4 regions of the Rheinheimera muenzenbergensis genome follow, and region 3 is predicted to be linked to each of the others. Evidence: predicted binding sites of a transcription regulator. Region 3 holds the regulator's gene; each other region holds the start of a gene.
The links. The regulator sigma-54, encoded in region 3, starts transcription at its own class of promoters, with help from an activator protein. The targets are predictions, from matches to a motif close to TGGCANGNTNCNTGCTT.

Region 1 (8,040 bases), on a different contig from region 3:
TCGCGATGGCTTTATCCAGTTGCGGATCGCTGCCGCGCACATAAGCGCCGATAGCGATCAGATCTTTACTTTGCTGGTAACTGGAATACAGCTGTTTAATGCCACGCGCCATGTGCTGATGTTCAAGGCTGGTCACCGCCGGCATCACCCGGCTGATAGATTTTTCGACATCTACTGCCGGAAAATGCCCGGCATCGGCCAGGGCGCGCGACAACACTATATGGCCATCTAAAATGGCCCGCGATGCATCGGCAATAGGGTCCTGTAAGTCATCACCTTCAGACAACACGGTGTAAAAAGCCGTGATGGACCCCTGGTTGCCACTGCCATTACCGGCCCGCTCTACCAGAGCCGGCAACTTGGCAAATACCGACGGCGGGTAACCTTTGGTCGCCGGCGGCTCACCAACGGCCAGTGCTATTTCACGTTGCGCCTGGGCATAGCGGGTAATAGAGTCAATCAGCAACAATACGTCCAGTCCCTGATCCCGAAAGTACTCAGCCACCTGCACTGCGGTCTCACAGCCTTTAAGCCGCATCAGCGGTGATACATCAGCCGGCGCGGCAATGACCACCGAACGTTGCTTACCTTCATCGCCGAGTATTTCATCAATAAATTCTTTAACTTCCCGGCCGCGCTCCCCCACCAGCCCGACGACAATTACATCTGCCGAGGTACCGCGGGTCATCATACCCAGTAACACACTTTTACCAACGCCAGAGCCGGCAAACAAGCCCATACGCTGGCCTTTGCCGACAGTAAGTATGCTGTTGATGGCCCTGACACCGACATCCAGCGGTTGTTTAATGGGCCGACGGTTTAGCGGGTTTATCGGCTTAGCCTTAATACCGCCGAACTGTTTAGCCGCTATCGGCCCTTTGCCGTCCAGCGGGCTACCGACACCGTCTATCACCCGCCCCAGCAGGTTCATGCTCAGTGGTACACCTTTATAATTCAGCATCGGCGTGACTTTAGCACCAGGCACCACACCAGAAACATCGTCTTTGGGCATCAAAAAAATACGGTCATTGGCAAAGCCAACCACTTCGGCCATGATATCGCCGCGCGCGGTCTCGACGCTGCAGGGCTGACCAATGGCCGCGCTGCAGCCGGTGGCTTCCAGCGTCAGGCCGACAACCCGTACCAGATGACCCGCGACAGCTGGCCTGGACGGATGCACATACTGCTGTTGCAATTGCAAAAAGCGGCTAAGTGTTTCACTGCTGGCCATCGTCCACCTCTTGCCCGTCAGTGGCTGCAGTTGGCACAGCACTGTTTTGCTCTGCTGACTCAGTACTGTCTTGCAATTGAATAAAATGTTCCAGACTGCTTTGCAACCGCTGCGACAGGCTGCGATCGACACTTGAGCGTGCGGTTTCAACCAGGCAGCCGCCCTGCGCGACGGTGGCATCGGCCTGTAACTGCCAGCCACGTTCAGCCAGCTGTGCTGTCGGGTAAAATTGCCCGATCACGGCCACATCATTCGGGTGTAACCTAATCCGGATCTGGGCGGCATCCAGCGGCAAGGCCGAGGTGGCCTCTGTTACTGCCTGCAATATAACTTTGGGGTTAGTTTGTACTTCTACCGCAATAACAGCCTGCGCCATTGCCAGGCTCAGTTGCAGCAATTGTTGTTCTACTTTGCGATCGACACTGGCCAGCGGCTTTTGCATTTGTTCAATCAGGCCGGTTAACTGCGCCAAACGCTCGGTCAGCTCTTGTTCGCCCTGGGCCAGTCCCTGCTTTTTGCCTTCAGCCTGCCCCTGTAATAACCCATCCTGCGTGCCTTGCTCACGGCCTTCGCTATAGCCTTTGCTAAAGCCTTCTTCTTTGCCTAGTGCAAAGCCTTCGTCGTAAGCGGCCTGGCGTATTTGTTCAATATCCTCAGCTGTCAAAGGTTTGACAACGACTTCCTCTTCCAGCTCTTGCCTGACTTTACGTGCTTGCGGCAACGTCAGGTTAAGCGCATTAGTACGGCCGGTGTCGGGGCGGCTTTCATTGGTCAGATCCGGCGTATGCCAGTGCTCTAGCTGCTGCTCAGTGGCATCATCCGGTGAAAACGGCCGCTTATACTTAAAGCCATCTGTTGTCATGGCTACCTCAGTCTAACTTACAGGAAGTCATCGCCACCGCCACTACCAAGCATAATCTCGCCGGCATCAGACAGACGGCGGGCAATCGACAGAATTTCTTTCTGCGCGGCCTCAACGTCGCTAACCCGCACCGGTCCCATCGCTTCCAGATCATCTGTTAATAGTTCAGCTGCCCGTTTCGACATGTTTCTCAGGATTTTCTCTTTCAGATTTTCGTCCGTGCCTTTCAGAGCTTTCATCAGCACATCCTGCTGAATTTCACGCAACAAGGTTTGAATACCGCGATCGTCCACATCGACCAGATTTTCGAATACGAACATCAGATCCTGAATTTGTTGTGCCATTTCTTCGTCATGCTCACGGATCGAATCCATCAGCTGGCCTTCAATATTGGTATCCATATAGTTGAGAATATCGGCCGCCGCTTTTAAGCCGCCCATTTTCGCGGTCTGGGTACCAGCCTGACCAGCAAACTGTTTCTCCATAATTTCGTTTAACTCCTGCAATGCGGCTGGCTGCACTTCTTCCAGATTGGCGATACGCATGGTTAAATCCAGCCGTACCTTTTCCGGGAATTGCGATAAAATCTCTGCCGATTGCTCCGGCTCCAGATAAGACAATACGATGGTCTGGATCTGCGGGTGCTCGTTGCGGATAATATTGGCAACCTGCTTAGAGTCCATCCATTTTAACGAGTCCAGACCTTTGGCCCCGCCACCCAGCACTATCTGGTCAATCAGATTTGCTGCTTTTTCTTCACCCAGCGCAGCGGTCAGTGCCCGTTTAATAAACTCTTCACTCTGGAAGCCGATGGTGCTGAAATTCTGGATCTGCTCTATAAACAAGCGATGCACAGCAGAGATTTTCGCCTGGTTCAGATCGGTCATCTGCGCCATTGCCAAACCAACTTTTTGCACCTGCTTTGGTTCTAAGTGCTTTAAAATCTGCGCAGCATCTTCTTCTGACAAACTTAGCAATAAGATCGCGGCCTTTTCAACACCGTCCAGTTTGCCTACATCAAACGCAGGCTTTGTTGCTTCTATGCTACTCATCTTCAGCCAACCAGTTTTTCACTACCAGGGAAGACAGTTCCGGCTCGTTCGCAACCAGAGCCCGCACTGCGCGTAATAAATCATCATCACCATGTAAATCCGGTAACATCAGTGTACCATCTGCAGCAAAACCTACGGCATTTTCATCAAAGCTGGAGCTAAGCATATCGATGGTATCGTCGCCTAAATCCAAGCCGCTGCTTAGGGCATTATCATCATAAGTATCTTTGGTATCTTCTGGGTAAATCAGTTTTTTCAGCATTGGCTTAATCACTGCCAGGATCAGCACTATGATTATCAGGCCGCCAATCGCCAGGCGCACAACCCGTAAAAACCATTCTTCTTCATAGAAATTAGGCGCTGGTGGCTCTACCACTTCGTCGCGCATAAAGGGGACTGAAATCACTTCAATCATGTCTCCACGCTGGGCATCAAAACCGACGCCACCTTGCAGCAAGCGGCGAATATTGGCCAGCTCGGCCTGGGTGCGGGCTTCTGGTTCGCCATTGGCATTGGCTTTGTAGTCGATTGCTACAGATACGCTTAAACGACGGATCACCCCGCTTTGCTGCGAAATATGGCTGATAGTGGTGTCCAGCTCGTAATTGCGGGTGGCTTCTTTGCTGTTGCGACCTGGTATTACCGGCTGCGCACCGGTGCCGGTGGCCTGCTCCGGAATAGTAGAATTTAACGGCGGCTGGTTAGACAGCGCTCCGGGAATGCCGCCACTTAAACCGCCCACGGTGTTTTCTTCAATGGTCATTTCACTGCGCACGGCTGGCAAATCCGGGTTAAAACGTTTTTGCGTCTGCTCTGTGGCGGTAAAATCCATATGTAAGTCGACTTGCGCGGTATAGTTTCCGTAACCGAGCACCGGCATTAAAATAGAATCCACTTTTTGCCGGTATTCTTCTTCACGGGTGCGCTGTAATTCGTACTCTTTGCGCGAACGTGCCGAGCTGGCATCTTGCGAGCCGCTGTTTAGCAGCCGGCCATTCTGATCGGTTACCGTTACCCGTGAAGGCGACAATCCCTGCACCGCAGAGGCAACGATATCAACTATGGCGTCGACTTCGCTGTCGCGGATCACAGTACCACCTCGCGCGGTCACCAGCACGGTAGCGCTGGGTAGCTTTTCTGCCCGGGCAAATACGTTTTCTTTAGGGATTGCCAGTAACACACGGGCGCGGGACACGCTTTGCAGCTCTTCAATGGTACGCGCCAGTTGCTGTTCGCGGCTGTGCTTTAAACGCTCCATTTCCAGGCGCTGGCTGACACCAAAGCCGCTATCCTGCAGCAAAAACTCGGTACCACTGGATGGTTCCTGGGTTAAACCGGCACGCGATAACGACAAGCGCACGGTCTGAAATTGGTCTTCAGCAATATAAATAACATTGCCTTCTAATGAATAGGGGATCTTTTGTGCATCCAGATGGTCCAGCGTTTGAATCAGTTCCTGCGTCTGAAAGGTACCCAGCGGACGCATTTCTGGCTGGCGTGCCCACATAATAATCAGTATCGCTATTGCCAGACAGATAGTCAGCGCGACGATCATGGTAATTTGCCGTACCAGATCTGTACCGCCTAAAGACCCGATAAAGCCGGATTTTTGCTCCTGCTGCTCGCTGCTGTTGCCGCTGTTAAAGTTGTCGCCGCTTAGCGTCAGCTCGGTGGATTGATTGTCAGCCACTGCTTAATCCTCCGTTATACCGGCATCGACATAATGTCTTTGTAGGCTTCTACCAGCTTGTTGCGTACCTGTACGGTCGCTTCAAATGCCAGTGATGATTTTTGGCTGGCTATCATTACCTGCGCCAGCGACATATTCGGATCACCCATTTCAAAGGCGGTGCGCATTTTGCCGGTTTGCTGCTGCAAGCCATTGACATGGCTTAGTGCGTCTTTAAACATGCTGCCAAAATCAGACTGACTAGGGTTAACTTCAGCATTGTTTTGCAGTTTCAGCTCATTACCCACGGCTCTGGCCTGGCCGGCCAGCGACTGCATTTCGGCGTAAAGAGCCTGACCTTTAATATTCATAGCGTCACCTGTCAAAATTTTGCTGTAGCAAATAGTAAACAGGATAAAGCAGGAGTTATGCCACTTTTAAAGTGATGATTTTAAATGAAAAAGCCCTTACTTTAACAAACTAAGGGCTTTTAATTGGCTGAAGTTGGCATCAGGCGGGAATATCGATACCCGATTCACGCATTCGTGCCAGTTTATACCGCAAAGTGCGATCACTAATACCAAGCTTACGTGCCACGTCGGCACGCCGGTACGCACATTCGCGCAGCGTTGCCAGAATAATGCGATGCTCTTGCTGGTGTACGCTTTGTTTAAAGCTGGCCTGATCGCACTCCTCTGTCTCAGGTTCCGCTACCGGCTCTGCTGTCTGCAGTGCCACCGCCTGCGGCACAGCGGCTACCTGACTTGCAACACTGCCCAGATCCAGTTGCTGCAACATGATATCGGCAGCACTGATGTCGTCGCTGCTGGCAATGATCAGCGCCCGCTGCATTACGTTGTCCAGCTCCCTTACATTGCCCGGCCAGTGATATTGCGCCAGACATTGCCCGGCTTCAGCCGTCAGGCGGGCACCGGGCCGGCCAGATGCTGCAGCATGACGCGCCAGTAAATGCCAGGCCAGCGGAATAATGTCTTCTGGCCGTTCACTCAGTGCCGGCCACGCCAGCGGAAATACATTCAGCCGGTAAAACAGATCCTCGCGAAAGCGGCCCTGGGCTACGGCCTGGCGTAGGTCCCGGTTGCTGGTTGCCAGAATGCGTACGTCCAGTTTAATGGTTTTGCGACCGCCTAAACGTTCAACTTCCCGCTCCTGCAATACCCGCAGCAATTTGGCTTGCAGGTTCAAATCCATTTCGGTAATTTCATCCAGCAGCAAAGTGCCCTGCTGGGCTTGCTCAAACTTACCCGGGCAGGCGTTTATAGCACCGGTAAAGGCGCCTTTTTCATAGCCAAACAAGGTAGACTCCAGCATATTTTCTGGTATCGCGGCGCAGTTAATGGCAACAAAAGGGCCACTGCTGCGGCCTGATAGCTGATGAATATAACGCGCCAGTACTTCTTTGCCTGAGCCACTGGGCCCGCTAATCATGACACTGGCATCGGTTTTCGCGACTCTGGCGCACAGGGCAAGCAACTGCTTGCTGGCCGGTGCGGCAACTACAGGTTCAACATTAGAGGCGGTATTTGCTACAACATAACGGCCCACCGTGCTTACCAGCACTTCAGGTGAAAATGGCTTGGCCAGATAGTCAACAGCCCCAAGCCGGATAGCTTCTACTGCCGCCTGCACTGTGGCATAAGCCGTCATCATTAATACCGGTAGATTGGGATAGTGCTCACGCAGGGTTTTCAGCAGCGTTAAACCCGATACACCGGCCATCTGCACATCACTGACAACCAACTGCACTTTATGCTGTTTAAGTAGCAACAATGCCTCTTCCGCACTGCAGGCACTTAACACCTGATATTGCGCCAGCTGCAGCGTATCCTGTAATGCTTCGCGTAAACCGGCATCGTCTTCAACCAACAGTATCTGCTGTGTCATAGCACGTCCCCCTGCGTCTGCTTTAACTGATGCTGCGGCAGTGTGAGCTGAAAACAGGCTCCACCGTCAGCAGCGGCACTATAACGCACCGAGCCCTGATGTGACGTTGCCACAGCCTGCACTACCGCCAGGCCAAGGCCATTGCCATCGGCGCGCCCGGTAACAAAGGGCTCGAACAAATCAGCTTGTAGCTGTGCAGGTACGCCCGGGCCATTGTCACTGACACTGATGCTGAGATAACCGGCTTTATCGCTATCTGCTGCCATACCCAATGCAATCTGCGCGGCTGCGCCTGCAGCCTGTAAGCTATTCTGGATCAGGTTCATCAACGCACCGCACAGCGCATTCTGGTTTCCCAAAATGTACAGAGGCTGCTCTGGCAGTTGTACCGTTAGCCGTGCCCCAGCAGCACTAATGCAGGCTTCTGCAGCCGCCTGCACCGCAGCCGCCAGCTCGGTTGTACTAACAACACTAACAGCCTGAGCACTGTCAGGCCGGGCAAACAGCAACATATCATTTAATTGCTGTTCTAAATCCTGTAAGCGGGATTGCAGCTTATGCTGGAACTGCTGCTGTTGTTGCAGTGTTATACGCGGGTTAGCCAGGTTTTGCGCATATAGCAAGGCAGCAGACAGCGGTGTACGAATTTGATGAGCCAGCGACGCCATCATCTTGCCCAGCGCAGACAACCGCTGCATATGGCTAAGCCGGCTTTGCAGTTGCCGGGTTTGGGTAAGATCCGTCAACATAATGAGCTGCCCCGGCTGGGTATAGGCCGTTTTACTTAGTAAAGCGCTGATTTCCAGCTTTACCCTGCGGCCATCTTGTAGTGACACTTCCAGGCCATCATCACTGCGCGGGCGAAAACAGCGTTTAATCAGATTGAACCACAATTGGCCCACTAGAGGTTCACCCAGCATGCTAAGTGCCGCCGGATTGGCCTGATACACCATACCACGCTGATCCAGCAGGATCACCGCCGCCGGCAGTGCATTAAGTACCGGATCTTGCAGTTCACTGTGAATTAAATGCAGTGTGCCGGCAGCGTCAGCCTGTATTGTCGTATAGTGTCGCTGACGGCTCTGGCCAGCTGGCGACAGCTCGTAAGCATTGGCCGTTGTCATACATACCCCCGGGGAAAACATCCTGGACGTACAATGCAGACTTTATGCCATTAAAAAGTTGTTTTATTTCAAACCATTAGATGTGTCAAATCACTGACAGAGGCAATTACTCTTCTTTACCCAGGTTATACTTACGCATTTTTTCCACCAGGGTTGTGCGGCGCAATCCCAATACTTCAGCAGCGCGGGCGACGACA
Region 2 (8,040 bases), on a different contig from region 3:
GGCTTGTCGCGGTGGAGGCGGCGTTGGCCTTTAGCTGATGTTCAAATATTAATTCTCCGCTTTGCCGGTCAAACCAGGATAATCCACTGTACGAGCCTACCAGCACGTAGCGCTGGCCCAGCGGCCGGATAAAGGTTATGGCGCGGTTAAACGGATATTGCGCTATCAGTTGCTGAGCTGTGTGGTCCAGAATGACAATGCCAAACTGCTCGATGGCCAGCCACAGCTGGGTGTCACTGGCCCACAGCCGGCGCACCGGGCCGGTACTGACTGCCGCAGGCAACGGTTGATCCCGGTAGTCGCCGCTTTGTATATCCAGTGTGCTTATGCCCTGGGCATGACCAAACCAGAGCTGGTTGTTATGCGCTATGGCGCAGTAAAAAGTTAAGCGGTGGCTTTCGGCGGCAACAGCATCAAGGCGGTTATCGCGGATGTTAAGTTGAAACAGGCCATCGGCAGTGCCGGCCCATAAACGCTCGTCATCGCTGATCAGGCTGATAGTGGCAGGGTTGCGGACAGCGGCCATTAACGGCAGATCTGGCGTAATACTGCTAAACAGATTATTAGCCTGATTTAACCGCGATACACCGCCATTCCAGGTGCCAACCCAGATGCTGCCATCACGATCTTCCAGTAATGACACCACTTTACCATTGCCAAGGCTGGCAGGGTTATGACGCTGATGATAATAACTGGCGTGTTGTTGCCACAGGCCTTCAATCAGACGTAACGAACTCAGGCCGTACTGGCTGCCAACCCAGAGCTGGCCATCCCGCGTCATTTTGATGCTGCGGATCTCACTACTGTTGACGCCACTGCTGTAACTCGTTAACGTGATTTTTGTCCAGCCCCCGCTGACCGGGTCGAGTAGCACTAAGCCTTCGTGCTCCAGGCCAACCCACAAACGTCCAGCGGTATCATGGTGTAACGCCATCACCGAGGCAGTAGGAAAAGGAAAATCTGCTACCTTGCTAAGTTTGCCGCTATCCGGGTTAAAGCGCACTAAGCCACGCGGTGTACCCAGCCATAGCTGGCCGTCAGCATCAGTGGAGATAGCGCTGATATTGTTGTTTTGCAGCTCGATGTTGCCAGCGTTATCTGGTAACGGCCATTGCAAAGCCTGGGTTGGCGCATGCCACAGCGCCAGGCCGATATTGGTGCCAACCCAAAGTTGTTGCTGTGCATCTAAATGTAACGACAACACCACTGTTTCAGTATTGTCAGGTGTTTGCGCCTGAATACTTTCGAAGTAGCCGAGTCTGGGATCAAAACGGTTTAAGCCGTTCAGGGTACCTACCCAAATAACGCCGTGCTGATCGACCTGCAGTGCGGTGACAAAGTTATCACTTAATGAATGGTTTAGCTCAGGATCGGGCCGAAATACCGTTACGGCAAAGCCATCATAACGGTTCAGACCATTTTGTGTGCCAATCCAGATATTACCAGCACTATCTTGCGCCAGAGCCGTGACGGTGGCTTGCGATAAACCCTGTTGAATATCCAATCGGGCAAAGCGGGACACCGAGGCTAAAGCAGCATAACCAGGCTCTGGCAGTGTGATGAGCAGGGCTATAAAAAACAGGGCCAGCCGTAACCGCCTTTTTGCTGAGTGTTCGTTTAAAACCAAGTACATAAAAAAACCTTGGGTACTGGCACTTAAAAGTCTGTGCGGTTGATGACCTAAGCATAGTCGTAAATAACTGCGCTGCCATAGCATTTTCTGCTGCACAGCCAAAGGGAAAATCTGCACCAATTAGGTGCGGTCCGCCTGAAATATAGCAGCCCATAATTATTAAGCTGTTGATAAATAATAATATAAAAAAGTTGGCACAAGGCTTCCTTAGTAAATAACGAATCGCTAAGACGACTACTAAAGGGAACACTATATGAAGCTTGTATGTGCCATCATCAAGCCGTTTAAACTGGACGATGTTCGCGAAGCTATTGCCGACATTGGGGTGGAAGGTTTAACGGTAACAGAAGTAAAAGGCTTTGGCCGGCAGAAAGGCCACACCGAGTTATACCGTGGTGCTGAGTATCAGGTTGATTTTTTGCCAAAGGTGAAACTGGAAATTGCCACCCTGGATGATCAGGTAGACCGCTTAATTGAAGCGATCCAAAAAGCCGCCTTCACCGGCCGCATCGGTGACGGCAAAATTTTTGTTTACGATCTGGAACAGGCTGTGCGCATCCGCACCGGCGAGTCAGACGCTGAAGCCATATAAGGAGCTGTTATCATGCAAGAGCAAATTTATCACTTACAGTATGCCATGGACACCTTTTACTTCCTGATTTGTGGAGTACTGGTAATGTGGATGGCTGCTGGCTTTTCCATGCTGGAAGCTGGTCTGGTACGGGCAAAAAACACCACTGAAATTTTAACTAAAAACGTCGCCCTGTACTCTATTGCCTGCATTATGTATCTGGTATGTGGTTATGCCTTTATGTATGGCGGCGAGTTTTTCTTAAGCGGTATTGGCGGTGTTGATGTCGATGCTACGCTAAGCAGCTTTGCTGAACGCGAAGATGGTTTTACCGGCGGAGCTGTGTATTCCACCGCATCTGATTTTTTCTTTCAGGTGGTGTTTGTTGCTACTGCTATGTCTATCGTATCTGGTGCCGTGGCTGAGCGCATGAAGCTATGGGCCTTTTTAGCCTTTGCCGTAGTGATGACCGGCTTTATCTATCCGGTACACGGCTCCTGGACCTGGGGCGCTGAAGGTATGTTTGGTATCAATCTGGATGATCAGTTTGGTTTTTCTGACTTTGCCGGCTCAGGCATAGTGCATATGGCCGGTGCTGCTGCAGCCCTTGCCGGGGTATTACTGCTGGGTGCGCGTAAAGGTAAATACAGTAAAGACGGTAAAGTGAACGCTATTCCGGGTGCCAATATGCCGCTGGCAACGTTGGGCACCCTGGTGCTGTGGATGGGCTGGTTTGGCTTTAACGGTGGTTCGGTGTTAAAGCTGGGTGATATCAGCAATGCCAACGCAGTTGCAATGGTATTTTTAAACACGAATGCCGCCGCAGCTGCAGGTGCTGTTGCTGCACTGGCACTGTCGGTGGTGCTATTCCGTAAAGCAGATCTTACTATGGCATTAAACGGCGCTCTGGCCGGTTTAGTTGCCATCACAGCTGAGCCATCAACTCCAACGGCATTGCAAGCCACCTTATTTGGTGCAGTAGGCGGTGTGCTGGTAGTCGCGTCTATTATCGGCCTGGACAAACTGAAAATTGACGACCCGGTCGGTGCTATCTCGGTACACGGTGTTGTGGGGTTGTTTGGCCTGTTGCTGGTACCACTGACCAAAGAGGGTGCAACCTTTGCCGGCCAGTTAATTGGTGCTGCCGCTATTTTCTTCTGGGTGTTTATTGCCAGCCTGGTGGTGTGGTATGCGCTGAAACTGACAATCGGTATTCGGGTAAGTGAAGAAGCAGAGTATGAAGGCGTAGACGCCTCAGAGTGTGGTATTGAAGCCTACCCTGAGTTTGTCGCGTCGGTAAAGTAAGCAGCCTGGGAAGAGTTGGTGGAACTTCCCGGGAGCGAGTGAGCGAGGGTGAGGCTGTAACAAGCATAGCCCCCGCAAACTGAACGTCCCCACCAATACGTCTATCCTTGTCCTTTGTCTTTTATCTGACACCCCGTGCCAAATGGCGCGGGGTTTTTTTATTGCGCACTGCCTGGCATAAAAACCGGCCAGACTGCTGCAAAAACACCCCTGAAACGTCAACAAGCCCTGATCAGGCAAATAAAAAAGCATCCCGCAGGATGCTTTAATTGGCAGGATGATTCAGCTGAACTTTCTGCGCCCGGCCAGCATAACCAGTGCCATGGCAAATAATGACAGGGTTACCGGCTCTGAAACTTCTGTGCTAGGCCTGGTAGTCGTTGTGGTTAGGCCGCTAAACTTCAGGTAATCGTCGCCAGAGGTTAAGCCATTACCGAAGTATTGATTGTAAGCACCGATCATCCAATACTTGCTGGCAACGCCACTGGTGCTTTTATTCAGGTTGGAGCCTGTATTAAGCGAATAATAGTGGTTTGCCGGAGAAGCACCAACGTTTGAGAAACTGGATGAAGCCACAGCATAGCTGCTTATTTCATTCCAGCGCTCCATTGGTGAGCCACCATTAAACGGATTGTTGTTAAAAGCGGCGATAGAGATATCGCTGTCACTGTTGGCATAAGCCACGCTGATGCCAGCCAGTTCAACTTCTTCGCTAAAGGACAACAGCACAAAATCGTAGCGGCCGTAATTATCTACCCAATGTTGATCACCTGAGCTGTTAAATACCAGCGTACCCCATTCACTAAGCCAGAGTTCAGCCTGGAATATATCTTCGTCATTATAAGCAGACCAGGACGTCATGCTTACCGACATAGTGTTGTTGTCATCCGATATATTGATGGTGTTAGGAATGATATTACGGTTAATAGAGCCTGATCCGCCACTGCCGACAAAATCCCAGGTTTGGGTTGCGGCCTGGCAAGCCCCGCTTAGCGCAAGTAAACTGCAGGCAACAAGTAACTTATCCATAGTCATACCTTAATTCCAGTGTTGTTAATCCACAGCGCAGCACTGCATTTTTAACGCAGCCAGCCATGTTATACCTTTATATAGTAAAAGCCATGCAATAAAAGCGCCAATGAATTTTATATGTTTATTATCATTAGCATATGATTTCTTGCTGCCGACTGCTAACTTAGGGTTGTAAAAGATCGTGACGATCTGTCGTCGATCGTGAAGCCCGGATCTTAGCTTTGGTATTTCTTGGCTTTATGCTAAAAAAGCCCCGGTATTTCAGCGTTTACGGGCCAGAAAGTTATCTACGGCACTATTGGACGCCGCGAGTTTTTGCCGGCCCTGTGGGCAGGTTTGCGTCAGCAGAATAAACAGCGTATCTATTACCAGTTCCTGGGCATTACGCGCCAGTATTGACGATAAACGCGCTGAGCTCTCATCGGCGACGGTGTAAAGCTTTACGCCGGCCAGCCGGGCCACACTATTATTGCCATATCCGGTAATGCTAATGATTTGTACCTGATTAGCCGCAGCCTGCTCGGTAATTTTCACGCTGTCGGCTGTTTCGCCGGACTCGCTAAGTAACACCAAAACGTCGTCATGGCTGTAGTTGGCGATATTAGCCAGTTGCACGTGGGTGTCGGTTTCGGCCAAGGCTGCCATACCTAGCTTTTGCAGCTTGTAGGAAAAGTCTTTTGCCACCAGCGCTGAACCGCCCTTACCACAGAGCAAAATACGCTTAGCAGTGCGCAGCCACAGTGCGGCTTGTTCAAAACTGGCCTGGTTGTTAATGGCATGGGTTTTTTGCAGCACATTAATCTTGCCGGCCAGCAATTTTTGACTCATGTCGGCAAAGCTGTCACTTAATGAAATTTCGCCGTGCAATTTAGCGGCACTGGTAGCAGGTTGCTGCCGGTGCAGGCTGTCGCTGATAGCAAATTTAAAATCCGGGTAACCTTTATAGCCCAGTTTTTGGGTAAAGCGCACCACGCTGGCCTGGCTAATACCAACCGCCTGCGCCAGCGTTTGCGATGGCATATCACGGATGTGATCCGGATTCGCCAGTATGTAGTCGGCCAGTTGTTGCTCGGCACGGGGAAACTTTTCGCGTAGGGCGTGAATTTTATCTAATACCGACATCCGCTGATCCTGTCTTCAGCCGGGCGGCATTAAAGTCGTCCGCGCTGGCATTTTATTGCTACTCTATTGCAGTTTATTCGGATAAATTATTCATTACCAGCCCGTTAGGTCAGAGCAATCAAAAATGCATACCCATATCGCCCATTTATACCAGATTTCAGCAAAACCCAGCCGCACCGTTATCGGCCTGATGAGCGGTACTTCGCTGGATGGCCTGGATGTAGCGTTATGCCGTATCAGTGGCGCAGGCCTGGACACTAAAGTTGAGCTTCTGGCCTTTACTACCGTTGATTACGACAGCAACTACAAACAGCGGGTAAAGGCGGTATTTGCCAAACGAGACGTTGATCTACAGGCTATTACGTTGCTAAACCCCTGGATCGCCCAGGAGCACGGCCGCATGATTAACCAGTGTTTAGCCTCATGGCAGTTAAGCGCCAACACTATCGATATTATCGCCAGCCACGGCCAGACGGTATATCACTGCCCTAAACGGCAGCACCGTTTAGCCGATTACGGCAATGCCACCCTGCAACTGGGCGATGGTGATCATTTAGCGGTGGCGACCGGTATTACCACCATCAGTGATTTTCGCCAGAAGCATATCGCTGCCGGTGGAGAAGGCGCGCCATTGGCGGTATATGGTGATTATCTGTTGTTTAGCAGCAAAGATGAAAACCGCATTATGCTGAATATCGGCGGTATCGCTAACTTTACCTGGCTGCCGCAGACGCTGGATGCCGAAGCCGTGTTCAGTACCGACATAGGCCCAGGCAATACTATGATGGATGCCTATATTCAAAAGTACTATCCGGGACAGTATTTTGATAAAGATTCAGCGCTGGCCAAAGCGGGTAGTGTAAGTGAAGCCTTACTTCAGGCGTTAAAGCAAGACTCGTTTTTTGCACTGGATTTTCCTAAAACCACCGGGCCGGAAGTGTTTAACCTTAGCTATCTTGCTAAAGCGCAGCAGCAGTCTGGCACTGAGACATTAAGCCATGCCGATATTATGGCAACCTTAAACCGCTTCTCGGCCGATATGATTATCGCTGCCATTAAGCACACCACGGCACAGCGGGATAACTTTGTGATTTACGCCAGTGGCGGCGGCATTCATAACCCACTGCTGCTAAGTCATATTCAGCAAGCTTTGCCACAAGTGAGTATTAAAACCACCGCCGAGTTGGCCATAAACCCGGACGCCAAAGAAGCGGTGCTGTTTGCCGTGCTGGCTAATGAATGTTTAGTCGGGGGGAAACAGCAGTTTAGCAACACCCGCGAGGGTATACCGGGCGTTACTATGGGCAAGATTAGTTTTGCCGATTAAAGCAGGCAAAGCCTGCTTTAGGTATTAATATTCCCACCAGCAATCCTGCCACCAGTCTAAAAACTCGGCAAAGTCGATATAACCGTTGTTGTTACTGTCGACCAGTTTAAAACCTTCTTCAACCCGGCTGGCTTTGGTTTTAGGGGCCAGTACCGTTAACAGCTCAATAAACTCGGGTAAATCGATACGGCCATTGCCGTCGCGGTCAAAAAAGTCGAATTCGGTTTTTATCGCCGCAATTTGTTCTGCAGACAACGTTTCTTTAGTCACTTGTATCACCTTGTTTAGAAGTCAGTTCTGGAGGCAGTGTACTGCGCTAAAAAATCGCTGTCTATCTGTCGGCACGGAACTGCTGTTTATCGGCAAGCTAAATATGGTCTGAGACTGGTATCTAAAGCTCTGCATTCAGACTGGCGGTGACTTAAATTGTAGGTTGCTGACTTAGACAGACAGCGTTTATGGCTGGAAGATCGGCTTTTAAGCTTACTGTACGCATTATTTCACCGGCTTTGTAATAAAAGGCTTTTAATTAAGTGTGATATGCTGTTTTATGTAACAAAAAAGTACAAAGCAAGCCCTTTATTAACATGAAGCATCAATAAGGATGTTGAACTGTGAAGCCACTGCACTCTATAAAAGCGTTTTTGCTGGTATTAACCTTACAGCTATTGCTACTACCACAATCTGTAGTGGCGGTTGATGCCGTTGCAGGACATCTGCAAGACCGTGCGGCAAAAGCGGAACAATTGTTTTCGCTGGGTTTTCGCTATGACACAGCCGATGGCGTTGCACAGGACTATGCGCTTGCTCATCAATACTATCAAGAGGCGGTAACCTTAGGTTCGGTGCAGGCTATGCATAATCTGGGCGCGTTGTACAACTGGGGCTACGGTGTACAGCCTAACCGGCAGATGGCGTTGATGCTGTGGGAGCAGGCTGCTGATCTGGGTAACATGTATTCTTCGTTTAATATGGGTAATGCCTTCCAAAAGGGCGATGGTCGCAGCAAAGACACTGAAAAAGCACTTTATTATTATATGCTTTCTTATA
Region 3 (8,040 bases):
CATAGCCCGCATTGCCGGTGTCAGTGATTTAATTATTGGCCTGACGATTATCGCTATCGGTACCAGTCTGCCGGAGCTTGCAGCCAGTGTGATAGGCATTATTAAAGGCGAAGACGATTTAGCATTGGGTAATATTATTGGCTCAAATATCTTTAATATTCTGGCAGTGCTGGGTTTAGGTGCCGTAATTGGCCCGGGAATGCTCGATCCGGCAGCCGCAGGGCGGGATATCTACGTTATGCTTGGCGCTACCGTACTGATGTTGTTAATGTCAGCGCGTCTGGGACGGGTGCAACGGATAAACCGATACGAAGGTGCCTTGCTGCTAGCCGGCTTTGTCGGCTATCAATACCTGTTATTTCAGTCGGTTACAGTTTAAGCAGTTAAGGACGATACAATGGTTGATTTTCGCTTACGTGCCGCAGAAGTGCTAAAAATAGAAGCCACTGCCGTCGCACAACTGGCGCAATACCTGAACGATGACTTCAATCTGGCTTGCCAGTTAATTTTTGCCAGCAAAGGCAAAACCATTGTCACCGGTATGGGTAAGTCCGGCCACATCGGCAGTAAAATTGCTGCCACGTTGGCATCAACCGGCACACCGGCATTTTTTGTTCATCCTGGTGAAGCCAGCCATGGTGATCTGGGCATGTTGTCGGTAGACGATGTTGTTATCGCCATTTCTAATTCTGGCGAAACCGCTGAAGTCTTAACAATAGTGCCGTTAATTAAACGGTTAGGCATTAAGTTAATAAGCATGACCGGTAATCCCGCTTCAACGCTGGCCAAGCTGGCTGATGCCCACCTTTGCGTTAAAGTTGAGCAGGAAGCCTGCCCACTTGGCCTGGCACCGACCGCCAGCACTACCGCTACACTGGCGATGGGCGACGCTGTTGCCGTTGCATTGCTTGAAGCCCGCGGCTTCTCCGCGGAAGATTTTGCCCTGTCGCACCCTGGCGGCAGCCTGGGCCGTAAACTACTGTTACGGCTTGATGATGTGATGCATCGTGATGAACAGGTACCGGTGATAAACCAGCTTGCCAGCATTAAAGATGCCCTGCTGGAAATATCAAAAAAAGGCCTTGGCATGACCGCAGTGGTAGACGACAGTGGCGCACTAAGCGGTATTTTTACCGATGGCGATCTGCGTCGCATCCTGGATCAACGTTTTGATATTCACAGCAACAGCATTGCCGAAGTCATGACGCGCAATTGCATCACGGCACATGGCCAAATGTTAGCCGCCGAAGCACTGCAGATCATGCAGCAGAAAAAAATTAATGGCCTGATTATTGTCGATGACAATAACCAGCCGGTTGGTGCAATGAACATGCACGACCTGCTGCGTGCCGGAGTACTGTAAATGTCATTGTTTAACCAACTGTATCAAACCGTGTCAGACGAAGTGTTGCAAAGCGCCAGCCGCATACGGCTGCTAATTTGCGATATTGACGGGGTATTTTCCGATGGTCGCATTTACCTTGGCAACAATGGCGAAGAGCTAAAAGCATTTCACACCCGTGATGGCTACGGTATTAAAGCCATACGGCAAGCCGGCATAGAAGTAGCGGTAATAACCGGCCGGCGCTCTGCCATAGTACAAAAACGCATGACAGCGCTAACGGTAAGCCACATCTATCAGGGGCAGGAAAACAAAGTTGCGGCCTTTAACGAACTGTTAGTCAAACTGCAACTTAATGCCAAAGACGTTGCCTATATCGGCGATGACCTGGCAGATTGGGCAGTTATGCAACATTGTGGCTTAGCTGTCGCAGTGAAAGATGCCCACCCCTACCTGGTGCGCCAGGCTGGCTACATAACCAGCTTGCCAGGCGGATACGGTGCCGTCAGAGAGTTATGCGATCTATTGCTGATAAGCCAACAGCAATTTGGCCTGTTTGATGGAAGCAGCACATGAGAAAACTTCTGTTACCCGTGGTGTTATTGCTGGCTAGCATTGCAGGCTATCTGTGGTTTAACCCGCAAAATGACGAAGCGGCGCTGCAAACCGATCAGGAACTGCTACCCGATTACATCGCACTCAATATTACCCGGCGGCTCTACAACACTGACGGTTATCAGGCTGATGTCGTCAGTGCGCAGCGGCTGGAGCATTTTGAACAGCTTGGTTTTATGCAATTTGAAAAGCCGGTGTATACCCTGTATAACGAACAACATCAGCCCGACTGGCAGGCCAGCAGTGAGTATGCCGTCTGGTTTGTGCAGGACAAAGTTATCCTCGAACAACAAGTGCGGATTAAAAGTTTATCGCAGGAGCAGCTGTTTGACAGCTTAGAAACAGAGAGTCTGGAAATGTTATTCCCGGACAACCGGTTGCAAAATAACCTGCCGGTATTAATTTCAGGAAAAGGCTTTGAAATTAAAGGCATCGGAATTAATGCTGATTTAATCAATCGCTCATTTAAATTGTTGCAACACCATGAAACGGTATACATAAATGAACAATAAATTTCTATATGCGCTGCTGGCGTTAATGCTTCAATCTGCTGCAATAGCTGCCCCGGACTTCGCAAAGCAAATCGAAATAAGTGCGGACAACTTATTATCACAAAAAGGCAATGTGGCGACATACAGTGAGAATGTCATTATCACGCAGGGTGCAATTCGTATACATGCCGATGCGCTGGAAATAGACATCAGTGCAGGTAAAGGCAAAGAAGTATACACTGTCAGCGGCAGCCCGGTGAAATACAGCCAACAGCTGGAAGACGGCAAAGTCGTTAATGCCTTCGCCAGTGAAATGCGCTACGAACCGGCCAACCGCACTCTGATGCTGAACGGCGATGCTGAACTGGCGCAAAGTGGCAGCGTGGTTAAAGCCTCAGCGATAAAATACAATGTAGAAACCCAGGAAATTAATGCTGTCAGCGACAGTTCGCGACGGGTCACCACCATTATTACACCTGAGGAAGACAAACAACCATGAAGTTAGTCGCCTCGCACCTGGCCAAAAGCTACAAAGGCCGGCAAGTTGTTAAAGATGTCAGTCTGGAAGTCAACGCCGGGCAAATCGTTGGGCTTTTAGGCCCTAACGGTGCAGGTAAAACCACCACTTTCTACATGATTGTCGGCCTGGTGCCAAGCGACAAGGGCCAGATCACGCTAAACAATCAGGATATCACTTTCGACCCGATACACGCGCGGGCGCGCCAGGGTATCGGCTATCTGCCGCAGGAAAGCTCAATTTTCCGCAAACTTACCGTGCATGAAAATTTACTGGCGATATTACAGACCCGCAAAGATTTAAGCCGTACCAGACGCGAAGAAATCGCTGACGATCTGTTAGAAGAGTTTCATATTGGCCACATAAAATACAGCCTCGGCATGAGCCTGTCAGGTGGTGAACGCCGGCGCGTTGAAATTGCCCGCGCGCTGGCCGCCAACCCGGCGTTTATTCTACTGGATGAGCCTTTCGCCGGTGTCGATCCGATCTCGGTACTCGACATAAAAAAAATAATTCAGCATCTGTGCCAACGCGGCATTGGTGTGCTCATTACCGACCATAATGTCCGCGAAACCCTTGATGTCTGCGAAATAGCCTACATTGTTAGCCATGGGGAGCTGATAGCTTCCGGTGCCCCACAGGAAGTTCTGGCAAATCAGAAAGTAAGGGATGTATACCTTGGCGAGCAATTCAGGCTATAGTTAGCAAAAACCTGCCCGCGCTAAATCAGGAGCACAGTAGAAGTAGATGAAGCCCTCTTTGCAACTTCGCTTAGGACAGCAACTTACTATGACACCCCAGCTGCAGCAGGCAATCCGCCTGTTACAGTTGTCGACCATAGAATTGCAACAGGAAATTCAGGAAGCGCTGGATGCGAACCCTTTGCTGGAAGCTGAAGATGAGTACGACAGCTTTGATGCTGAACCAGCGAGCGCCGCAGAATTACAGCACGACACTACGGACAACCAGGCTGACAGTCGCTCTGATGATCAAGCCGAGCCGGCAGAGCCCGATACCAGTGAATCGATGTCTGAGCAGAATATCAGCGAAGATCTGCCGCTGGACAACAACTGGGATGATTTAGTCAGTGCAGCGCCAGTCAGCGCCGGTAATGCAGCCGGCGATGACGATAGCCTGTATCAGGGCGAAACCAGTGAAACCCTGCGTGACTATCTGCGTTGGCAGATGCAGCTGACACCTTTTTCAGAAACCGACCGCGCTATTGCAGAAATTATTATTGAAGCGATAGATGACAATGGTCTGCTTACCATCAGCTGCGAGGAAATTCTTGAATCACTGGGCCTGGTTGATGTTGAAGCTGACGAAGTAGAAGCCGTCATCAAACGCATCCAACTGTTTGATCCGGTAGGCGTTGGTGCCCGCTCTGTGCAGGAGTGCCTGTTAGTACAATTACGCCAGTTTAGCCCTGACACGCCATTTTTAGCTGCCGCGCAAAGCCTGATCCGCGATCACACAGAACTTTTAGCTAACCGCGACTTTCGTTCTTTAATGCGGGTGACTAAACTGAAAGAGGATGAGCTGAAAGAAGTGATGCGGCTTATTCATTCACTGAATCCGCGCCCCGGCGCTGATGTGATCCGGGAAGAGCAGCAGTACGTGATCCCAGATGTCAGCGTAATGAAAGTAAAAGGCCGCTGGCAGGTCGAGTTAAACCCGGACGCCATGCCCAAAGTGCGGATAAACCAACAATATGCGGCAATGTCACGCACGGCTAAAAGCAGTGCTGACAGCCAGTTTATCCGTTCTCATTTGCAGGAGGCAAAATGGTTTTTAAAGAGTCTGGAGAGCCGCAACGAAACCCTGTTAAAAGTAACCAACTGCATCGTGCAACAGCAGCAAGCTTTTTTTGAACATGGTGAAGAGGCCATGAAACCTATGGTGCTGAATGACGTAGCCGAGATGGTTGGCATGCATGAATCAACCATTTCCAGGGTAACAACGCAAAAATATATGCATACACCCAGGGGTATTTTTGAACTTAAGTTCTTTTTTTCCAGTCACGTTAGTACAGAAAGTGGTGGCGAATGCTCGTCTACCGCAATAAGGGCCTTTATCAAGAAATTAGTGGCGGCGGAGAATCCGGCCAAACCGCTCAGTGACAGCAAAATGGCCGACATTCTGCTGGAGCAAGGTATCAACGTAGCGCGGCGTACTATTGCCAAGTACCGCGAATCCCTGTTTATACCGCCGTCAAATCAACGCAAGACCTTGCTGTAAATAAGCCTAAAAGAAGGAATATGTCTATGCAAATCAATCTTACCGGTCGCCATGTTGAAATTACCACAGCCTTAAGAGAATACGTTGACAGCAAATTTGCCAAACTGGAACGGCATTTCGATCATATAAATAATGTACATGTGATCCTAAACGTGGAAAAATTAAAGCAGATTGCTGAGGCCAAGCTGCATTTGAATGGCGGCGAAGTATTTGCAGTCTCTGAAGATGAAAATATGTATGCTGCGATTGACCAGCTGATTGATAAACTGGATCGCCAGGTAATCAAGCATAAAGAGAAAATTTCCCGACACTGATTTGGCCATGATGAATTTAAGCTCAATGCTTGCCGAGAACTGCACTAAAAGTGCAGTTCTTTTTAACAGCAAAAAACGCATACTGGAATATATAGCCGAACTGGCGCACCAGCAATTACCTGATATTGCCGAGTACAGCATATTAGAGGCCTTGACGACCCGCGAAAAGCTGGGGTCAACCGGGATCGGTGGCGGTATCGCTATACCGCACGGCAAGCTGAAAAATGTAACCGAGCCGAAACTGGTATTTGTTGTCAGTAAAGAAACTATTCCGTTTGACGCTATCGACAACCAGCCGGTGGATATCTTCTGCGCTATTTTAATTCCGGAACAGCAGTGTCAGGCGCACCTGAGTACGTTGGCCGCTATTGCCCGGCTACTTAGCCAGAAAGAGTTGACCAAAAAAATCCGCCACGCCGAAACTAACCAGCAGTTATACCAATTACTACTGGATTACAGCACTATGGACAGCAGCACATGAAATTACTGGTAGTCAGTGGTCGCTCCGGCTCCGGCAAATCTGTTGCCTTAAGGGTAATGGAAGACCTCGGCTACTACTGTGTTGACAATATTCCGGTCAACTTGCTGCCGACTCTGGCTACCACCGTGATGGGGCAGTATGAGCGTGTCGCCGTAAGCATTGATGTGCGTAACCTGCCACAAGATCCTGATGAACTGGCCGAAATTCTGTCTTATCTGCCACGCAAACTTGAGCTGACAATATTATATCTGGACGCCGATCACGCCAGTTTAATTAAACGCTTTAGCGAAACCCGGCGTCTGCATCCGCTGTCACACCAGGCTATGTCACTGGACGAAGCCATATCGCGCGAGCAACAACTACTGGACCCCATCTCCAGCCGCGCAGATCTGTATATCGACACCACAGATTTAAACGTGCACCAACTGGCCGAGCAGCTGCGCGAACGCATCCTGGGCCAAAAAAGCGGCCGGCTGGTGATATTATTCGAATCTTTTGGCTTTAAATATGGCATCCCCAAAGATGCCGACTTTGTGTTTGACGCCCGCTTTTTACCTAACCCACACTGGGAACCGGATTTAAAACCGCTTAGTGGCCTGGACCAACCGGTAAAAGACTATCTGGCCGCACAGCCGGTAGTTGCCAAATACATTTGGCATATCAACAGCTTTATCAGCAGCTGGTTACCGCATTTGGAGCGCAATAACCGCAGTTACCTGACTATCGCCATCGGCTGCACCGGTGGCCAGCACCGCTCTGTCTATATGGTTGAGAGCCTGGCCGAGAGTTACCGCAATACACGTGAAGACGTGCAGCTGCGCCACCGCGAGCTGGCCCGGCATCATCAAAAGAGCTAACTCAGCATGAAATACTGCACTGATGTAACCATCGTCAACCAGCTGGGATTACATGCCCGGGCAGCAACGAAACTGGCACAGCTGTGTCAGCAGTTTAACGCCCGCATTGAATTGCATCAGGAAGGTAAAACCGCAGACGCCAGCAGTGTTTTGGCGCTGTTAATGCTGGCAAGCAGCAAAGGTAAAACGCTGCAAGTTATTACTGAGGGCGACGATGGCGAGCAGGCTCTGCAAGCCGTCGCTACACTGATCCGCAACGGCTTTGACGAAGAGCAGCCGCAGTCAGGGTAACGGTTCCGGCCTGGCCTGTTTGCGCTTGTCAGCAGCTATATTGTCCCGGCCAAGGGTTTTATCAATGCTTTTCAGCTTATGATGCAAGGCAGTTTTTATCAGCATATGCGCGCTTATGGGTGCCGTGATCAGTAAGAAAATAGTAATCAATAGCTCATGCACACTGACGCCACCGCTTAAACTAAAATAGAAAATTGACCCCAGCAGTATGCCACCCATACCCAGCGTGGTAGCTTTAGTCGGGCCATGCAGGCGCATAAAAAAATCCGGCATCCGGGTTAAGCCAATAGAACCTATCAGCACAAAGCTGCCACCCAACAACAGAAAAAACGCTACCGCCCACTCAATCCAATGCTGCATCTTAGCCTCCTACTCGATAATATCGCCGCGTAACAAAAACTTACACACAGCTACGGTACTGACAAAGCCCAACATCGCGATCAGCAAAGCCGCTTCAAAATACAAGGGCGACCCCATCAACAGGCCGTATAAAATAATCAGCGCTATGCTGTTAATGTACATGGTATCCAGCGCCAAAATACGATCCGGCAGGCTGGGGCCGCGCAGCAGTCGCCACAGGTTTAGCAGCAAGGCGATACTGATCATCACAAATACCGCCATTATCACCTTATCTAGCATTGGAATATCTCCTTCAGCGGCGCCTCATAACGCTGTTTAATTGAATTAATCAACTCAGCCTCGTCAGTCAGATTCAATACATGGATCAGCAACCAGCGTTGCGGCATCGGTTCGCCTTCAGCCAGGCTTTCCAATGCCGGATACACCTCCGCACTTACCGTGCCCGGTGTCATCGATACGGTGCTGGCCAGAATAGTTATGGGTAATTCATGGTTTAAATCGAGTGGCACCCGGACAAAGGCAGGGTTAAGCCGG
Region 4 (8,040 bases), on a different contig from region 3:
CTGCTATGAATAAGTAGCCGCTACCACGTAGCGTCTGGATTTTTTCATCGGTACTAAACTGCGCCAGCTTTTTACGGATATTGCTAATATGCATATCCAGACTGCGGTCATACATCTGCAACCGTTTACCCAGCACCTCAAGGCTTAACTCATCTTTCGTCACAACTTCGCCGGAGCGGCGCATCAGTTGCTCCAGTAGCTGGAATTCAGTTGCCGTAAGAGCAACAGGTTGACCATTGCAGCTTAGTTGACGGTTAGCTGTGTTAAGTACAACACTGTTTAAATTAAATACTGTTTGTTCGCCAGCGGGGGCCCTGGTTAGCTCTACCCGGCGCAATATGGCTTTAATGCGGGCAACCAATTCACGCGGGTTAAACGGCTTGGCCAGATAATCATCGGCACCTAATTCTAAGCCGACAATACGATCGACGTCGTCTCCGCGGGCTGTCAGCATCAGTACAGGGCAATAGTGAGCGTCGGCGCGTAAATGCTTCAGTACGGTTAGGCCGTCCATGCCAGGTAGCATAATGTCGAGTAGAATAAGCTGATAATTGCCTTGTGTGGCCATTTCCAAGCCCTGGCGGCCATCATGTGCCGCTTTGAATTCATAACCGTCCAGTGCCAGATATTGCGCTACCAGTTCACACAAACCGGTGTCGTCATCAATCATCAGAATTGCAGGCATAGTGTCTCCTTCTTTATGCCGAGTTTACCCAATGTCAGCGCTGGGCAACACTGCTTTACAGAATCTTTACCCGGCCTTTGCGTTGCTTTGCAATCCAGGGTTTAAGCTGTCAATGTCCAAACAGAGGAGTTTGCCTAATGAAATTATCTACCCTGATGTTCACTGCAGCCGTAGTGGCTGCCGCTACAGCTAGTGCGCCGGTTATTGCCGATACCGGGCGCCATGCAGATAAACAACATGCCGGTAAAGCAATGCACGCTGGCCGGCAAGGGCCACTGCAACATTTGCTGGCAGATATTGACTTACAGCCTGAACAAAAATCGCAGATTAAACAGCTGATGCAGCAGTATCGTGCAGAGATGCGGGCGGCAAAAACAGCCAGCCGCGAGCAAATGCAAACGCTGATGCAGGCTGACAATTTTGATGAACAGCAGGCGCGTCTGTTATTACAGCAACAACAAGACAACAGAGTTGAGCGGCAGTTAAGCCGGATCAAATTGCGACACCAAATCCTGCAAATACTCAACGATGAACAGCGGCAACAGGTTAAAACGAATGCTGCCAAACGCTGGCAAAACAAAGCTGCGGCCCGCCACAGCAGTTAACAAAAATAACAGTAGCGGGTGTTGTGCCCGCTATTCTATATTCAGCTCTTTAAGTTTGCGCGTCAGCGTGTTGCGGCCCCAGCCCAGGCGTCTGGCCGCCTCTTGCTTATGGCCATGAGTGTATTGCAATGCCTGCTGCAATACAGTGCGTTCAAACTCCGGCCCAGCTTCAGCCAGAATGTTTTCTGCACCAGCATTAAGTTGCTGGCTAATCCAGTTGGCCAGCAATTCCTGCCAGCTGCTTGCCATGCCATTGCTTAGTAAAGACGGGCTTTTCGCGGGTGTCATCAGCTCGGGCGGCATATCCGCTGGCACAATTTGTTTGCCACTGGCCATTACCGTTAACCAGCGGCAGGTGTTTTCTAACTGGCGTACATTGCCGGGCCAGTCCAGCTGTGTCAGCAGTTGCTCGGCGTCCTTTGTCAGGGTTTTTGCCTCAACATTCAACTCTTGTGCTGCCTGCAGTAAAAAATGTTGCGCCAGTTTGGCTATGTCCTGTTTGCGCTCTTTTAGCATGGGTAAATGAATGCGGATCACGTTTAAACGGTGAAATAAATCTTCACGAAACTTACCTTCGCGCACCAGCTGTTCCAGGTTTTGATGGGTAGCGGCAATAATGCGCACATCAACACCAATAGCCTGATGACCGCCAACGCGATAAAACTGGCCGTCGGCCAATACCCGTAGCAACCGTGTTTGCACATCCAGCGGCATATCGCCTATTTCATCCAGAAACAGGGTGCCGCCATCGGCTTGTTCAAAGCGACCTTTACGTAAGTTGTTGGCGCCGGTAAAAGCGCCTTTTTCATGGCCAAACAGTTCAGACTCAATGAGATCTTTCGGGATCGCGGCCATATTTAACGCGATAAAAGGTTGCTCTGAGCGTGGGCTGTGCTTGTGCAGCGCGCCGGCAACCAGTTCTTTACCGGTGCCAGACTGGCCATTGATCAATACACTGATGCTGGATCGAGCTAAGCGGCCAATAGCGCGGAACACCTCCTGCATAGCAGGCGCTTCACCAATAATTTCCGGCGACAGGGCGGGGGCCTGTGATTTTGCGGTCGGCCGGCGTGAGTTAGCATGCTCCAATGCCCGGCTGATAAGGGCTACGGCATCATTAATATCAAAAGGTTTTGGCAGATACTCAAAAGCACCGCGTTTAAAAGCGTTGACGGCGCTGTCGAGGTCGGAATGCGCAGTCATGATAATTACCGGCAGCTCTGGTGCCAGCTGCTGCAACTTACTTAACAGCGCCATGCCGTCAGTGCCCGGCATACGAATATCCGATACCACTACCGCGGGTTGGTCATATTCGAGCCGTTGTAACATTAAATCGGCAGAAGCATAGCTTTCACATAATATATCCGCTCGGGCCAGTGCTTTTTCCAGCACCCAACGGATAGAATTATCGTCATCAATAATCCACACAGTATGACTCATGTATTCAATCCTCAGTGTCGGCAATAGGCAGGTACAACGTAAATTCGGTGTGGCCTGGCCAACTGTCGCAGTCGATCCAGCCACCGTGTTGATGGATCAGGGTTTGGGCAATGGAGAGACCAAGGCCGGTGCCGCCGGCTTTACCACTAACCATAGGGTAAAATAAGGTATCGCGGATCCCGGCAGGGATACCGGGACCATTGTCAGTCACTCTGATCATGGCAACCAGTTTGTAGCGCTTACCATGCAGGGTATGTTGATACAGTACACGGCTTTGCAGGCAGATTGCCGGCTCTGACGTGTGCTCCAGCGCTTGTTGGGCATTGCGTACTATATTAAGCAACGCCTGCTGCAATAATTCCGGGTCGAAAGCAAAATCAGGGATGCTGGGGTCGTAATCGCGGCTGAATTGTACAGCGGAAGGGTTGTCCATCAGGGCCAGCTGCCGCACCTGTTCTATCATCTGGTGCAGGTTGCTGTTGATCCGCTGTGCCGCCCGATAGGGACCCAGCAGCCGATCGACTAAATTACGTAACCGGTCGGCCTGGGCAATAATCAGCTGGGTGTATTCCTTTAAATCATCGGACAGCGATTCTTCCAGTAATTGTGCAGCGCCCCTTAAGCCACCCAGCGGGTTTTTTATTTCATGCGCCAGGCCACGGATTAACTCCCGCGCGGCTAAATGCTGATGTTGTTGCAGGCTTTCCAGGCTAATCTTACGTTGCTGATCTACCTGGCGTAACTCAAGCAGTAAATAACCGGCTGGCCGTTCGCTGATGGTGACACTGATATCCAGCAATAAATGGCGGCCGTCAGCCAGCACAGCCTGTACATCACTGACACTAAAACCCTGCTTGGCGGCAATGGCACCGGCAAAATGCTCAGTGCTGATATCAATATGCTGAAATAGCTCAGGAAAATACTGTTCAGACAGACGTTTTTCGCCCAGGCCCAACACCGCACAACAGGCTGTATTGAAATAACGGATATGTAACTGACTGTCCAGCAGCATTATTGCTGTGGTCAGCTGGGCGGTGATCTGGGCCGCTAACTGCGCTGTGCTGATTTCTTGTGGCGTCACTGTTCCATCCTTTGCACTCAAATGGTGCAGCTGGATGGCAGTGTAATTCAGATTTACCTGAATTGCACAGCGCCTGCACTAATTTGGTGAAATTACCGAAGCTCTATGTAAATAGAAGGTTGTTACAGGACTTGTTGCAATAAGCTTGCCGTTTTGGTCGAATAATTCCATTTGTAGTTTGTGTTCGCCACGATCAACTTCACGCAGAATAAAAACCGCAGAGTTTTGTGGTTGGCCCTGCGGCTTACCGTCTAACAGTAAACGTAAACGCAAGCCCCGTTCAAACATCGGATTCACTTTGCCTGATACGTAAACCGATCCGGTATTGTCGCGCACGGTACCTTGTTCTTCCGGTTGTACTATTTCAACGTTAAAGGCTTCAATTTCTTCTTTGCGCGTGTTTGGTAAGGTGGCGTCAGTAGCCGCCATAATATTTGCTCTCTGGCTAAGGTTTACTTCTTCGGCACCTGGTTGCGGGCTGTCAGAAAACACCAGTACGCCGTTAGCATCGCGGGTAACAAAAACTTTTTTCGATTGCTGTGCCTGTAATGGCGTGACAGCAAATAAGAAGACGGCAATAAAAAACAGTATTTTTTTCATGTGTTGTACAGCATCCGGTCATTGTTATTATTGTAGTTCCATCGGATTACTCTAGCTTGCTTTAGCTGATAATTCTACAAAAAAAAAGCCCACCTAAGTGAGCTTTTTAACAGCATTAGAAGCTTTATACGCTGTAGTACAGTTCAAATTCAAGTGGATGTACTGCGACTGCAACTTTGCGTGCTTCAGCGCGTTTGATGTCAATATAGGCATCAATCATCGCATCAGACATTACGCCGCCTTTGGTAAAGATAGCGCGGTTTTTATCCAGTTCATTTAGTGCTTCTTCCAGTGAGGAGGCAACTTGTGGGATATTCGCGGCTTCTTCTGCTGGCAGATCGTATAAATCTTTGTCCATCGCATCGCCAGGATGGATTTTATTCTGAATGCCATCTAAGCCAGCCATCAGCTGAGCAGTGAATGCCAGATACGGGTTTGCTGCCGGATCCGGGAAGCGGCATTCAATACGGCGTGCTTTGGCGCTAGGCACCAATGGAATACGTATTGACGCTGAACGGTTACGGGCAGAGTATGCCAACATAACTGGCGCTTCGTAGTGTGGTACTAAACGCTTGTACGAGTTAGTTGATGGGTTGGTGAACGCGTTCAGTGCTTTAGCATGCTTGATAATACCGCCAATGTAATACAGCGCCAGCTCTGACAAACCGGCATATTTATCGCCGGCAAACAGGTTAACACCGTCTTTAGCCAGTGACTGGTGGCAGTGCATACCTGAACCGTTATCGCCTACCAATGGTTTTGGCATAAAGGTAACGGTTTTGCCGTATAAGTGGGCAACGTTGTGGATAACGTACTTCAGTTGCTGCACTTCATCCGCTTTCTTCGTTAAGGTATTAAAACGGGTCGCAATTTCGTTTTGGCCGGCTGTTGCCACTTCGTGGTGATGCGCTTCAACGGTCTGGCCCATCTCTTCCAGTACCATACACATGGCGCTACGAATATCGTGACCTGAATCTACCGGTGGTAATGGAAAGTAACCGCCTTTTACTCCAGGACGGTGGCCTTTGTTGCCTTCTTCGTAGCTGGTACCTGAGTTCCAGGCTGCTTCAGTTGAGTTAATTTTGAAGAACGAGCCCGACATTGTGGTTTCAAAACGGATATCATCAAACATAAAGAATTCTGGTTCCGGGCCAAACAGCACGGTGTCAGCAATGCCGGTTGACTTCAGGTATTCTTCAGCACGTTTGGCGATAGAGCGTGGGTCACGGTCATAACCCTGCATGGTGCTTGGTTCAATAACATCACAGGTAATGTTTAATGTGGTTTCTTCAAAAAACGGGTCCAGTACAGCGCTGCTGGCATCTGGTAACAGGATCATGTCGGAATCGTTGATGCCTTTCCAACCCAGAATAGAAGAGCCATCAAACATCTTACCGTCTTCAAAAAAGTCGTCGGTGATCTGATTAACCGGAACGGTAACATGCTGCTCTTTACCTTTAGTGTCAGTAAAACGTAAATCGACAAACTTTACTTCATTTTCTTTAATTAAACTCAGTACAGATGATGCAGACATGCATTCCTCCAAATTGACCTGTTTTGAACTATTTAAGCGGTGTTGCGCCATTAAATGCCAGATATATGCCAATCATTTAAGTTGTTGATTTAAAATAACATGCATTATTGCGCGACGCTTAGGATTTGGCGTATTGCACGATTATGGTGCATTGCTGTGCTGTTATGGTGCGTTACGGCAGGGCTAAGTGTAGATGCTGAATTTGCTGTTGGGAAAAAAAATCGCTAAAACTGCAGTTGCTGTTTTTCTTTCCTGTTAAAAACAGAGTAGAATATGCGCCCTTTCGTTTTAGTTAGTTTTGCCTGGTGGTCATTACGGTCATCTAGTGCCACAGAGGATATATTTACATGAGCGTTACCGCGACCTACTTAGACAAGCTGCGCAATGTTGCCATTATTGCGCACGTTGACCATGGTAAAACTACTTTGGTTGACAAACTGCTACAGCAGTCTGGCACTTTCGACGCCCGCGCCAAATTACAGGAGCGCGTTATGGATTCGAATGCGCAGGAATCTGAGCGCGGTATAACTATCCTGGCAAAAAACACCTCGGTGCGCTGGAACGGTTACCACATCAACATTCTTGATACCCCCGGTCACGCCGATTTCGGCGGTGAAGTAGAACGCGTATTGTCGATGGCTGACTCAGTACTGTTACTGGTTGACGCGGTTGACGGCCCGATGCCGCAAACGCGCTTTGTAACGCAAAAAGCCTTTGCCCACGGTTTAAAGCCTATCGTAGTCGTGAATAAAATTGACCGTCCGGGCGCACGGCCAGATTGGGTTATCGACCAGGTGTTCGATTTATTCGATAACTTAGGTGCAACCGACGAGCAGCTGGATTTCCCTATTGTTTATGCATCTGCTTTAAACGGCTGGGCTACGCTGGATTACAACGAGCCGAAAACTGATATTACTGATCTGTTTGAAGCCATTGTTAAGCATGTCGCACCTCCAGCGGTTGAACTGGACGGTGAAACCCAGCTGCAGGTATCGCAACTGGATTATTCAAGTTACTTAGGTATTATCGGTATCGGCCGCATTAAACGCGGCAGCCTGAAGCCAAACCAGCAGGTTACCATTATAGGCGCCGATGGCACTAAGCGTAATGGCAAAGTTGGTCAGGTGTTTGGTTACCTCGGGTTAGAACGGGTTGAAACCACAGAAGCTTCTGCTGGTGACATTGTGGCCTTTACTGGTCTGGGCGAGCTGAAAATCTCTGACACTATCTGTGCTACCACTAAAGTAGAAGCACTGCCGGCACTGCAGGTAGATGAGCCTACTGTTACCATGACATTCCAGGTAAACACTTCACCTTTCGCTGGTAAAGAAGGTAAGTTTGTTACTTCGCGTCAAATTTTAGAGCGTTTAACGCACGAGCTGAAACATAACGTGGCATTGCGGGTTGAAGAAACCGCTGACGGCGATAAATTCAAAGTGTCAGGTCGTGGTGAATTACACCTGGGGGTATTAATTGAAAACATGCGCCGCGAAGGTTTTGAATTAGCGGTATCACGGCCAGAAGTTATTATGAAGACCGTTGATGGTGTGCGGATGGAGCCGATGGAAAACGTTACCATCGACTGTGAAGAGCAAAACCAGGGTTCTATCATGGAGCGTATGGGCGAGCGTAAAGCTGAAATGACCAACATGCAGCCAGATGGTAAAGGCCGTATCCGCATGGATTTCCAGATGCCAAGCCGTGGTTTAATCGGTTTCCGTACTGAGTTTATGACGATTACCTCTGGTACCGGTTTGATGTACCACAGCTTTGACCACTACGGTACGCATAAAGGTGGCACTATCGGTCAGCGCACTAATGGTGTGATGATCTCTAACGCCATGGGCAAAGCCGCCGGTTATGCCATTTTCTCGTTGCAAGAACGTGGCCGGATGTTTATCAGCCATGCCGAAGAAGTGTACGAAGGTCAGGTTATCGGTATTCATAGCCGTAGCAATGACTTAACAGTTAACTGTTTAAAAGGTAAGCAGTTAACCAACGTACGTGCTTCAGGTACTGATGAAGCAATAAACCTGGTACCACCTATCCGTTACACGCTGGAGCAGGCACTGGAGTTTATTGATGACGATGAACT

Region 1: fliE (flagellar hook-basal body complex protein FliE) is a predicted target of sigma-54. The motif match lies at 5,232-5,248, and genes of this name have one in related genera.
Region 2: glnK (P-II family nitrogen regulator) is a predicted target of sigma-54. The motif match lies at 1,826-1,842, and genes of this name have one in related genera.
Region 4: glnA (glutamate--ammonia ligase) is a predicted target of sigma-54. The motif match lies at 6,000-6,016, and genes of this name have one in related genera.

The regions. Positions count from the first base shown of each region.
Region 1 covers NZ_JALAAR010000001.1:344,696-352,735, forward strand. Annotated here, with positions in the region: gene fliI (flagellar protein export ATPase FliI) at 1-1,231, opposite strand, end outside; gene fliH (flagellar assembly protein FliH) at 1,218-2,093, opposite strand; gene fliG (flagellar motor switch protein FliG) at 2,111-3,145, opposite strand; gene fliF (flagellar basal-body MS-ring/collar protein FliF) at 3,138-4,835, opposite strand; gene fliE (flagellar hook-basal body complex protein FliE) at 4,850-5,185, opposite strand; gene MN202_RS01575 (sigma-54-dependent transcriptional regulator) at 5,325-6,719, opposite strand; gene MN202_RS01580 (sensor histidine kinase) at 6,716-7,843, opposite strand; gene MN202_RS01585 (sigma-54 dependent transcriptional regulator) at 7,950-8,040, opposite strand, start outside.
Region 2 covers NZ_JALAAR010000015.1:97,789-105,828, reverse strand. Annotated here, with positions in the region: gene MN202_RS16190 (sensor histidine kinase) at 1-1,633, opposite strand, end outside; gene glnK (P-II family nitrogen regulator) at 1,887-2,225, shown strand; gene MN202_RS16180 (ammonium transporter) at 2,238-3,509, shown strand; gene xdp1 (exosortase-dependent surface protein XDP1) at 3,792-4,538, opposite strand; gene MN202_RS16170 (MurR/RpiR family transcriptional regulator) at 4,803-5,663, opposite strand; gene MN202_RS16165 (anhydro-N-acetylmuramic acid kinase) at 5,788-6,990, shown strand; gene MN202_RS16160 (EF-hand domain-containing protein) at 7,015-7,260, opposite strand; gene MN202_RS16155 (tetratricopeptide repeat protein) at 7,605-8,040, shown strand, end outside.
Region 3 covers NZ_JALAAR010000016.1:78,157-86,196, forward strand. Annotated here, with positions in the region: gene MN202_RS16575 (calcium/sodium antiporter) at 1-379, shown strand, start outside; gene MN202_RS16580 (KpsF/GutQ family sugar-phosphate isomerase) at 398-1,363, shown strand; gene kdsC (3-deoxy-manno-octulosonate-8-phosphatase KdsC) at 1,364-1,918, shown strand; gene lptC (LPS export ABC transporter periplasmic protein LptC) at 1,915-2,469, shown strand; gene lptA (lipopolysaccharide transport periplasmic protein LptA) at 2,459-2,947, shown strand; gene lptB (LPS export ABC transporter ATP-binding protein) at 2,944-3,666, shown strand; gene MN202_RS16605 (RNA polymerase factor sigma-54) at 3,713-5,203, shown strand; gene hpf (ribosome hibernation promoting factor) at 5,230-5,517, shown strand; gene ptsN (PTS IIA-like nitrogen regulatory protein PtsN) at 5,525-5,998, shown strand; gene rapZ (RNase adapter RapZ) at 5,995-6,855, shown strand; gene MN202_RS16625 (HPr family phosphocarrier protein) at 6,862-7,146, shown strand; gene MN202_RS16630 (Na+/H+ antiporter subunit G) at 7,138-7,506, opposite strand; gene MN202_RS16635 (K+/H+ antiporter subunit F) at 7,516-7,785, opposite strand; gene MN202_RS16640 (Na+/H+ antiporter subunit E) at 7,779-8,040, opposite strand, start outside.
Region 4 covers NZ_JALAAR010000002.1:10,951-18,990, forward strand. Annotated here, with positions in the region: gene MN202_RS02200 (response regulator transcription factor) at 1-685, opposite strand, end outside; gene MN202_RS02205 (Spy/CpxP family protein refolding chaperone) at 823-1,290, shown strand; gene glnG (nitrogen regulation protein NR(I)) at 1,321-2,730, opposite strand; gene glnL (nitrogen regulation protein NR(II)) at 2,735-3,811, opposite strand; gene MN202_RS02220 (DUF4124 domain-containing protein) at 3,890-4,411, opposite strand; gene glnA (glutamate--ammonia ligase) at 4,536-5,945, opposite strand; gene typA (translational GTPase TypA) at 6,293-8,040, shown strand, end outside.